2 regions of the Paenibacillus nanchangensis genome follow, and region 2 is predicted to be linked to the other one. Evidence: riboswitches for the same ligand, from Rfam matches in the RefSeq annotation. Region 2 holds a riboswitch; the other holds the start of a gene.
What was found. Region 2 has a riboswitch for glycine ahead of ACE6ED_RS07630 (amino acid permease). Riboswitches for the same ligand answer to the same signal wherever they lie in the genome.

Region 1 (5,302 bases), on a different contig from region 2:
CCCGCATCCAGCGTATAGGTGCCGTCTTCTTTTTGGATGACGGTCGGCTGGGGCAGGAACGGGATCAGGGAGGCCTTCACGCCAACGGGTCCGGCGCCCGGTCCGCCGCCGCCATGCGGGGTGCTCATGGTCTTATGCAGATTGAGATGCACGACGTCGAAGCCCATGTCGCCCGGCCGGGTAATGCCCATGATCGCATTAGAATTGGCACCGTCGTAATAAAGCAGTCCGCCCGCCGCGTGAACGATCTCGGCGATCTCCACGATCTGGCGCTCGAACAAGCCAAGCGTGCTCGGATTGGTCAGCATCAGAGCGGCTGTGTCGTCACCAACGGCGGCCTGCAGCGCGTCCAGATCCACCATGCCTTCCGGAGTGGAGGGGATAGTGACCGTCACCAGGCCAGCGGCGGCAGCGCTGGCGGGATTGGTCCCGTGCGAGGAATCCGGCACGATGACCTTGGTGCGGTTCTCTCCGCGGCTCTCGTGGTAAGCGCGGATCATCATCAGGCCGGTCCATTCGCCGTGAGCGCCGGCCGCGGGCTGGAGGGATACCGCATCCATTCCAGTGAGCGCCGCCAGGTCATTTTGCAGGGTATACATCAGTTCAAGCGCGCCCTGAATGCTCTCTTCCGGCTGGTAGGGATGGATCTTCGAAAGGCCGGGAAAGCGGGCAACATCTTCGTTAATCTTGGGATTGTATTTCATCGTGCAGGAACCAAGCGGATAAAATCCGTTATCCACGCCGAAGTTCCGGCGGGACAGCGCGGTGTAATGCCGGATCACGTCTACCTCGGACACTTCCGGCAGCACGGCCGGCTCGGCGCGCAGCAGGTCCGCCGGAAGCAGGGCGCTCAGCTCCTCGTCCGCCGGCACATCGCATGGCGGCAGGGAATAGGCCGAGCGGCCGGGGCGGCTCAGTTCAAAAATCAGCTTTTGCTCCGGTTTCATAAGCAACCCTCCAAGGCTTCCGCGAAGCCGTCAATTTCGGCTTTGCTTCGTTTTTCGGTAACGGCGATCAGCAGGTGTCCGGCAAGCTCGGGATAATCCCGTTCCAGGTCGTAGCCGCCGAGGAATCCTTTGTCCAGCAGGGCGCGGTTCACGGCCGCGATATCCGTGCCTTCAGGCAGCTTCAGGACAAACTCGTTGAAGAACGGGGAGGTGAACGCCAGCTCCGTTCCCTTAACGGCAGCCAGCCTCCCGGCGGCATACCGGCTTTTGCGCACATTCAGCTCGCCGACCTCGCGCATGCCTTCTTTGCCCATCACGGACAAGTATACGGAAGCGCAAAGCGCCAGCAGCGCCTGGTTAGAGCAAATATTGGACGTCGCTTTTTCGCGCCGGATATGCTGTTCCCGGGCCTGCAGGGTCAAAACGAAACCCCGTTTGCCGTTTTTGTCGACCGTCTGGCCGACAATCCGCCCGGGCATACGCCGCATGAGCGGCTCCGCGACCGCAAAAAATCCGCAGGTTGGTCCGCCAAGCGCAGCCGGGATGCCCAGCGGCTGCGCGTCGCCGACAACGATGTCGGCGCCAAGGCGGCCCGGGCTCTCCAGGAGGCCAAGCGCCAGCGGGTTGGCGCTGACGACCAGCAGGCCTTTGACCGCGTGGATGAGCGGCTCAATGGCGGACAGCTTCTCTATGCAGCCGAAGAAGTTCGGCGACTGCACAAGCACCGCGGCCGTGTCGGCGTCAATCTCCGCGGCCAGCGCTTCGGTATCGGTTACGCCGCCCAGGCAGCCGACTTCGACCAGCTCAAGACTCCAGGCATTCGCGTACGTGCGGAGCACTTGACGGGACTCGGGATGGACGGCGGCGGAAACGATGATTTTTTTGCGTTTGGCGGCGCCGGAGGCCAGCACGGCGGCTTCAGCCAGCGCGGTAGCGCCGTCGTACATGCTGGCGTTGGCGACCTTCATTCCGGTCAGCTCGCAGATGTAAGACTGAAATTCAAAGATCGCCTGCAGTTCGCCTTGGCTGATTTCGGGCTGATACGGCGTATAGGCGGTGTAGAATTCGGAACGGGAAATGACATGATTGATGACTACGGGGATATGATGATCGTACAGGCCCGCGCCGAGAAAGCTGGCGTACCGGTCAAAATCCGCATTCCGGTCCGCAAGCTCCCGCATATGGCGGAGCAGACTGTATTCGTCAAGCGCTTCGGATACCTCCAGCCGTCCGCGGAAACGGACGGATTCGGGAATATCGGCGAACAGCTCTTCGGCCGAAGCGACGCCTACGGTGCGCAGCATTTCGGCCCGGTCTTCGCCGGTCATGGGCAGATAACGATGGGTCATTGGGAGGCGCCTCCTTGCGTTTTTTTGTAAAACGGAGCTTTAACGACTTCCGCCTGCAGCTGTTTACCGCGAATGTCCACGGACAGCTTGGTGCCGATGGCGGCATAAGCCGCATCCACCAGCGCAAGTCCCAGATTCCGTTTAAGCGTCGGGGACTGGGTGCCGGTCGTCACTTCGCCGATGCGGACGCCGTCCGCATAAACGGGATAATGCGGGCGCGGGATGCCGCGGTCAATCATCTCCAGACCAACCAGCTTGCGGGGTACGCCAGCTTCCTTCTGCTTCGACAGCGCTTCGCGGCCGATGAAATCACCTTTGTCCAGCTTCACGAATATTCCCAGCCCCGCTTCCAGCGGGGAAATAGTCGGGGACAACTCCTGGCCGTACAGCGGCAGCTTTGCCTCAAACCGCAGCGTATCCCGCGCGCCCAACCCCGCAGGGGTAAGCCCAAGCGGTTCGCCCGCTTCCAGCAGCCCGTTCCAAAGGGCCAGCGCAGCCTGAACCGGCGCGTACAGCTCAAATCCGTCTTCGCCGGTATAACCGGTGCGCGACAGCAGCACCTCCGTGCCGCAGACGGCGGCACGCTCCACAAAGTGGAACGGCTTCAGCGCCTGCAGATCGGTGTCCGTCACGGCGGACAAGATTTGTTCGGCCAGCGGTCCTTGAAGCGCCAGCAGCACCGTATCGTCCGAGCGGTTCTCCAGCTGTACGCCGCCTTCCAGATGCGAACGCAGCCATTCGAAGTCCTTGCCGATATTTGAGGCGTTGACGACAAGCAGATAACGTTCCTCGCCGAGCCGGTAGACAAGCAGATCATCCACCGTCCCGCCTTCAGGGTTGCAGAGGAGCGTGTATTGGGCCTGCCCGTCACCCAGCCGGGTGACGTCGTTGGTTGTCATGCGCTGCAAAAACGCCTCGGCCCCGGCGCCGGTAACATAAAATTCGCCCATATGGGAGACGTCGAACAGGCCGGCGCGGGTACGCACCGCTTCATGCTCTTTCTGAATGCCGGTAAACTGGACCGGCAGCTCCCATCCGCCGAAGTCGATGCATCTCGCATCGGGATAAGCGGCATAGAGCGGGTAAAAAGGCGTTCGTTTCAAGGCTTCCAAGTCGGTAGCTCCCCTTTCCGTGCATGGCGCGAAGTGTAACGTCTGTGTGTTTCAAAGCTTCATAGAGAACGCAAAAAGAGACAGGCAAAAAGCGGAATAGTCGCTAAGACTATTCGCACATTTCGCTCTGTCCCTTGTACCTGAGAGTTGCCCCGCGCCGCCGGACGTAAAAGTAGAGAGGTCCGTGTCCCATTGACCGCGAATGGATGCTGTCTCTCGCGGATAATGCGGTTGTCGCGGGTTTCCCCGTTGGTGACCGGCTAATTCCGGGCGGCCCGCCCGGTCCGGTGCTCTCCAGAGATGCGTCCGGCAAAGGTCCTTTTGCCTGAGAGATTCACCCGTTTGACGGGCTTACTCCTTCGGCGCCGCCGCGCTTAAGCCGGCAGTCTCTCCCCGTGCCATCATTCGCTTGATCCAATTGGCTTTGCTCCCTCCATTAAAACGGCAAGGCAGCGTCCATGTCAATCAAAATGGCGCAAAAAGTTCACAAAAACATTTTTGCTGTCAGAAATATTGACACCCGGCAAGCACATCCCTTAGTATGTGGCTAACTACCCTTTGGAAAAGAGGCGGCAGGAATGAGCGAAGTGCTAGACAACCTTCTGTACAGCGAAGAACACGAATGGGCCCGTCCGGAAGCGGGACAAGTCGTGCGGGTTGGCATTACGGATCATGCCCAGCATCTGCTCGGCGATATTGTGTTTGTGGAGTTTCCTGAAGTGGGCGCCGCGATTGAGGCCGGCAGCAGTGTGGGCAGCATCGAGTCCGTTAAGACGGTGTCCGAGCTGTATTCTCCGGTATCCGGCACCGTGACCCGGATCAACGAAGCGCTGGAAACCGCGCCGGAGCTGCTGAACGAACAGCCGTACGGCGAAGGCTGGATTTTTGAACTGGAGATTTCCGGCAGCTTTGAGTCCGCAGCATCCGGTTTGCTGGATGCAGCCGGTTACCGCAAGCTGATCGGAGAGTAAGCCAACGCGGCTCGAACGTCCTTGCCCCGGCCCGGCCGGGCAGCGGCGATAGCCGCTTGAAGACCTGCGGGAACGGGGAAATGTCCGTTTCCGCAAACAACGGATGGCTGAACCCGGCGCTGCCGCCGATTTCGTCCATCCGCTTTGCCATGTCTATTTTTCCTCCAACCGATCTTCATTCCTTTCGCTGCGTTCCTCCTCCAACTGTCTGACCCGCTGAACCGCCCGGTCGAGCACGGCTTTGCGTTCGTCCAGCTTGTTCCGGTAAGCCTCCTCAATCCGCGGAAACTGCTCATAGTCCAGCTCCATCCATCGTCTCAGCTGCCCGGCATCGGGCCCGCGTTTCGGCCAGCCCGTTCTTTTTCGGCCGGCGAAGCATAGATATTTCCGGTGAATCTCCAGCTTTACTTCCGCAAACCAGGGATCAAGCAGGAGAGACAGGCTGCCGGCATAGAAGGTCTGCTTGTGGTCGTAAAAGGGATGGTAGCCGTATGGAACGGTAATGAGCACAACTCCGTTTTTCGTTAGCAGGCGGTGCGCTTGGGCCAGCAGAAGTGCCGGATCGGCAAAATGCTCCAGGATTTCGCCCAGAATTACGGTGTCGTAGGAAGCTGGCGGCGCCTCAAAGTCGGTTACATTGACAAGCTCAAACCGGACGCGGTTGCGGACGGGAGGGGACTCCTTGCGCAGTTCCTTGCGGGCATACCGGATCGCAGCGGAGTCCAAATCGATTCCCGTGACCGTACAGCCTTCCCGCGCCAGCAAAATCGGAGTGATCCCCTGACTGCAGCCGATATCGAGCACGCGCGGTCCTGCGGCATTCCGGCAAATCCAGTGAATCCGGGCACGGGTAGCCTCGTGCGATTCTTCGGAGTTCACCAGCCCGTAATAGCGCTCATTTACCCGGTCATTGTTGGCCAACC
Region 2 (5,302 bases):
GCCGGTCCTGCTCCCGCTTCCATTCTTCCGCGTTGATCATCTTCCTGCCCGCACCCCTTTTATTCATTTTTTTTGAGGCAAAAGAAAGTTTGACAAACCCTGATGCCGCGTGGTAAGATTAAAATGTAAATAAAATGATAAATACTTGGTTCGTTATATTGTTGTTGATACGTTCTTCGATCATATAACAAATTTTCTTTGCGTGCAACTAAATACGATAATTTTACCCCCGGGCAAATTTGCCGGGGTTTTTGATTTGCTTTGTGAAGATGAAAGAAACCCCAAGGCGGTAAAATGCCCCGGGGTCTCTCGACAATTTGACAGCAACCAGAGCCAGTTACCGTCTTCTTTTTTATCTCCTTCGGCTGGGATTAATGGCCCGCTGGTTTGGCAGGAACGACAGGGCTGCTATTAGTGATTCTCGCCCGCTTCTTCCGGTTCGCCGAGTAGAGAATAAGCAGCAGAATAAACCACACCGGGGTCAGCAGCAGGGCCGGCCGCGTCTCCTCGGCAAACAGCATAATAATGAGGATGGCTGCAAACAACGCCAACACCACATAATTGATAAACGGCGTAAACGGAGCTTTGAATTTGGATTGCGCCTGCAGCTCGGGTTTCGTTTTCTTGTACCGCACATGGCACACCAGAATAACGCTCCACACCCAGATAAAACAAATCGCACTGATCGTCGTCACGATCCCAAAGGCCTGCCCGGGAATCAGCTTGCTCAGCAGCGCCCCCACCGACACCACTACTGTGGATACAAACAAGGCGTTGCTGGGTACATGGTTTTTGTTCAATTTGGCAAAAGCAGCTGGAGCCTGGTCGTTTTTGCCCAGATTATAAAGAATCCGGCTGGTGGAGAACATCCCGCTGTTGCAGGCGGAAGCCGCCGAAGTCAAGACCACAAAGTTAATGATGCCTGCCGCGATCGGAATCCCGACCAGATTAAAGGTTTTTACAAACGGGCTTTCGGCTGGACTCAATTCCGTCCATGCATTGATGCTCAGCAGAGCAATGATCGCTCCGACGTAGAAAAAGAGAATCCGCAGCGGGATTTTATTGATCGCCGACGGGATGTTTTTTTCGGGATTGGCCGTTTCCGCTGCCGACACCCCCACCAGCTCCACGCCAACAAAGGCAAACACCACCATTTGAAAGGACAGCAGGAACCCGGATACCCCGTTCGGAAACCATCCCCCGTGCTCCCACAGGTTGTTCAGCGTAACCGTCCCCGTATCGGTCTTGAATCCGATCACCAGCAAAACAATGCCGATCGCAATTAACGCGAGAATGGTCACCACCTTGATCAGAGCGAACCAGAATTCCAGTTCTCCGAAGTTTTTAACCGTCAATAAGTTGAGTCCAAGCAAAATAACCAGACAGATGACGGCGGGCACCCACTGCGGAATATCGAACCAGTACTGCACGTATACCCCAACCGCGATCACATCGGCCATGGCCGTCATGATCCAGCAGAACCAGTAGGTCCAGCCCGTTATAAACGCTGCGCGCGGCCCGAGATAATCTTCGGCGATATCCGTAAAGGATTGATAGCCTGCCTTGGACAGCAGCAGTTCCCCCAGCGCCCTCATTACAAAAAACACGGCAATTCCAATAATCAGATATGCAAAAATGATGGACGGCCCTGCCTGCTGAATCGCTTTTCCCGATCCAAGGAACAACCCGGTGCCGATCGTCCCCCCAATCGCGATAAGCTGTACATGCCGGTTCTCCAAATCTCTTTTTAGCTCTTGCGCTGCCACATCAAACTCCCCCTTAAAAATCGGACAATCCCTGATTGTGAAACATTGAACAAAGTTTCCGGAGAATAAAAAAAGAGATTGGATGCGCTCCAATCTCATGGTCATAAGAATAATAAATAAAATCCATCGCACCCCGGCGGCCGCCCGGAAAACGAATAGATTATTTAATACTCTTCTGTCCTTTTGCCTGAGATTATGAACCCTTCGGCGCCGCAAAACGCGGTCTCTCCAGAAGCTGCTCCTGCTATAGTGTGATCCATAGCAATCATAGCTTGTAATCATTTAGTTGTAATCGTGCGATGAAGCTCGCTTAAATATTTTTCAATATTAGTCCCGCTCTGGTATTTTGTCAATAACATTAATTACCACGCCGTGTCAGACCCCGCCGCTCGCCAAAATAATTGGAATAAGGCGTAAACCCGGCCAGCACTTCATCCACCTTGTTCATCCGTTCCTCCAGGCTACCCCGCAGCGTAATGTAAGGAATCCGCCGTTCTTTTAAATCCGCAATAATCTGTTTATGAAAAACATGACGTTTCTGGTCCCCGCTCCGGTCCCAGGTATCGTCGTACGGGATGTCGTCGCCGCACAGGAAAAACAGGTCATACCGCTGCGCATTCTCCAGCGCAATCCGAGTCAGAAGCTCAGGGGCTCTGCCATGATAATCCTGGGCGAACATGTACGTGGTAATCGCATTGGTATCCACAAAAAGATACCGGTTCGCCTGGAGCAGCGCCTGCTCCTCCCGCTCGATATGGCCTACGGCGATTTCATCAAACGCCTCCAGCCCGATCCGGCGGTCCACCTGATGCTCCGTCCAATAATCGCGCCCGTATTCGCTCGCATAAGCCGTATGGTACCGCATCGCCAGTGCTTCCGTAAGCGTGGATTTGCCGGTGGACATTGCGCCCACAAACACCACTTTTGTGATCAGGTCCCGGTAGACGACATCGCTCACATACTGCCGGTACCGGTAAGGATCAGAACGAACCATCGTGGCCGACACCGGCACCCGTTCCCGCGCTTCATCCACCCGCCGGTCCGCCGCCCCAAGCGCAAGACTCATATGCTCGCCGTAGAACTCGCTGGAATAAAAATGCGTCACCTGCTCTCCCTGCAGCAGGCCCAAAATGTACTGCTCCTCCCGGATTTCATGCTCGCGGTCGTCGGAGTATCCGTCCGGGCCGTCCCAAGCCTCGATCACCCGGACCATCGGGTACAGCTTGCGGATCCACCCCGCCCGGATGTGCAGCGGAATAGGGGTTACTGCCGTTTCATAGATGACAACGATCAGCTCGTCAACCTCCTGCAGCGCCGTCTCAATCATAAACTGATGCCCTTTATGCAGCGGAGCGAATTTGCCCAGCGTTAAACCCAGCGTTTTCATGCCGCCACCTCCTTGGCTCCCTTGTTCCAATTGTAATAACCGTACGCGGCGTTAACCAGATAAGCGCTCCACATGACGATCATGAGCAGGCCTTCCCCGCTTCCGTCCAGCATCCGGATCACCCACAGCAGTACCGTGAACAAATTCAGGACAATATAGACCAGCCACTGTTCCTTAAATCTGCGCACCATCAAAAGGGTGGCCACGATGGAGAGCACCGTTGTAATTGCATCGATGTAAGGCGAATTTTGCCCGGGGATGAAGGACAAGCCGAACCCAAGCAGCAGGCAGCCTGCCGCGCAGATGGTACACACAAGCAGCAGCCCTTTCAGATTCATTTGGCGCATGGCCAGTTTGCCGCCCGTCCGGTTATTTTTCCACATGTAGTAGCCGATCACGTTCATCGGAATAAAAAACAGCAGGTTCAGCAGCACTTCGCCAAACAACCCGTTAATGTATGCCAAATAGGCATATCCAACGGTATTGTACATGCCAAATACATAACTCATCAGATTGCCTTTTGCCGCAAGCACTACACACAGCACCCCGGTGATAAAGACCGTAAATCCGAATAACGAATCCTTGGAAACCACCGTAAACCCTACGGCTATGGCGGTAAACACAACCAGCCAAACGATTTCAAACAGGTTCCAGCCGCCCCATGCTTTTTTCATTTTTGTCCCCTCCGCTTTCTTTGCAGTTGCGCTTTATAAAATCCACTCACACTTATTGTTGTTTTGATAATAACATATTGTTAATAACAAAGAAAGCATAAATTTCTGTTTGACCCGCCCGGCCGATAGTCCGGTTTATGGCTGGATTGGGGACCTGCCCATACAGATCAAAAAAGCAGAAAAAAAGTACCCATAGCCGGGCACTTGAGACAATGCCTTTGGGCTATGGGCACTTATTGCTTTTCTATTCCGGAAAGATACCCGGCGTCCCCGTCTGCGGAATGACAAAGGACCATTGGGCATCCCTATACTGATGGTCAACTACAAGGCGTTTAATTGTCAGCTGCTTGGGCATCTTTTTCAGTCCATGGATAACAAAGGCGCCATCATCAAGCGTATACAACCCCGATCGGCTAGTTGAGATCCCCCCGCCATAATACACGGAATACTCCTTGCCGTTTTCATCAGCAGCAACCCAGGTACCCGTGCTAATGTCATTACTGATCGTACCGCCTAGCGGAATTCTCGCGTAACCAGTGTCATCGATCTCCAGCCCTTTGAATAAAAGCTTATCCCCTGTGTCTTCGAATTTAACGGGCCGTTCGGCCGATATTTTGGCGGGATCAAAGGTAACCGCTGCTTCACACTTTTCCCGGATCGAGTAATTATCCAGTACAAACCGGATTTTTTGCTTGTCATAGGCAAAATCATCAAATTGAAATGCCCACCGCATCGTTCCGCTCCAACGATCCAGCTCAGAGCGGAGCGTGGTGTCATACATACCGCTGATTGGTGTAGCGCAGCATCAGAACCAGCCGGTAGTGCTCAGGCAGCGCATCCAGCAGGCGGTCAAGTTCGGAACGCAGTTCCTTTTGCAGCAGTCTGGATTCCGGGGTTTCGTGTTCATATCCCTCTTCCTGAAATAGGTTGGGTATTTTCCGGCGGCCCCGGTCTCTCTGCAAATTGACGGCAATGGTATAGATCCAACCCGCAAAGCTTTGAGCAGGGTTATGTGACGCCAGTTTGCGGTAGGCTTTGATGAAGGTCTCCTGGGTAAGGTCCTGAGCGTCCCCATCAGAAGATCCCATTCTACGGAACAATCCGTACAGCTTATCTTGATAACGCCGAACGATGTCCGCATAAGCCTGCTTGTTACCATTTAGCACGGCTTCTATGACGGAATGATCGTCTGTCCGTTCCACGGGTCCTCTCTCCTCTTACGGTCACTTGGTGATACACTACTAAGACCCCTTGTCCGTACTTTTTCTCTCACTGGCTAGGGAAACTTTTAGTTGTGCCCCTGGCTTTGCATGCAAAAAGACGACAGCCCATGAGGAGAGAACATATCCCGGCTGCCGTCTATAATTAAACTAATGTTTGTCAGTCAAAATGGCGGACCAGCGCCAGCGCCTCTTCATGGTCCGGCTCAAGCTCCAACAATTGGCGCAGATACTTCTCCGCCTCTTCGATCTCCT

Region 1: another riboswitch for glycine. It lies ahead of gcvT (glycine cleavage system aminomethyltransferase GcvT); the one in region 2 lies ahead of ACE6ED_RS07630 (amino acid permease).

Annotation. Positions count from the first base shown of each region.
Region 1 covers NZ_JBHOFD010000008.1:56,305-61,606, reverse strand. The annotation lists gene gcvPB (aminomethyl-transferring glycine dehydrogenase subunit GcvPB) at 1-947, opposite strand, end outside; gene gcvPA (aminomethyl-transferring glycine dehydrogenase subunit GcvPA) at 944-2,296, opposite strand; gene gcvT (glycine cleavage system aminomethyltransferase GcvT) at 2,293-3,408, opposite strand; glycine riboswitch at 3,712-3,813, opposite strand; gene gcvH (glycine cleavage system protein GcvH) at 3,987-4,379, shown strand; gene ACE6ED_RS07945 (class I SAM-dependent methyltransferase) at 4,533-5,300, opposite strand; gene ACE6ED_RS07940 (nucleotide sugar dehydrogenase) at 5,287-5,302, opposite strand, start outside.
Region 2 covers NZ_JBHOFD010000007.1:176,246-181,547, reverse strand. The annotation lists gene helD (RNA polymerase recycling motor HelD) at 1-40, opposite strand, end outside; gene ACE6ED_RS07630 (amino acid permease) at 372-1,766, opposite strand; glycine riboswitch at 1,932-2,008, opposite strand; gene ACE6ED_RS07625 (AAA family ATPase) at 2,125-3,153, opposite strand; gene pnuC (nicotinamide riboside transporter PnuC) at 3,150-3,827, opposite strand; gene ACE6ED_RS07615 (hypothetical protein) at 4,072-4,560, opposite strand; gene ACE6ED_RS07610 (RNA polymerase sigma factor) at 4,601-5,029, opposite strand; gene ACE6ED_RS07605 (SAM-dependent methyltransferase) at 5,208-5,302, opposite strand, start outside.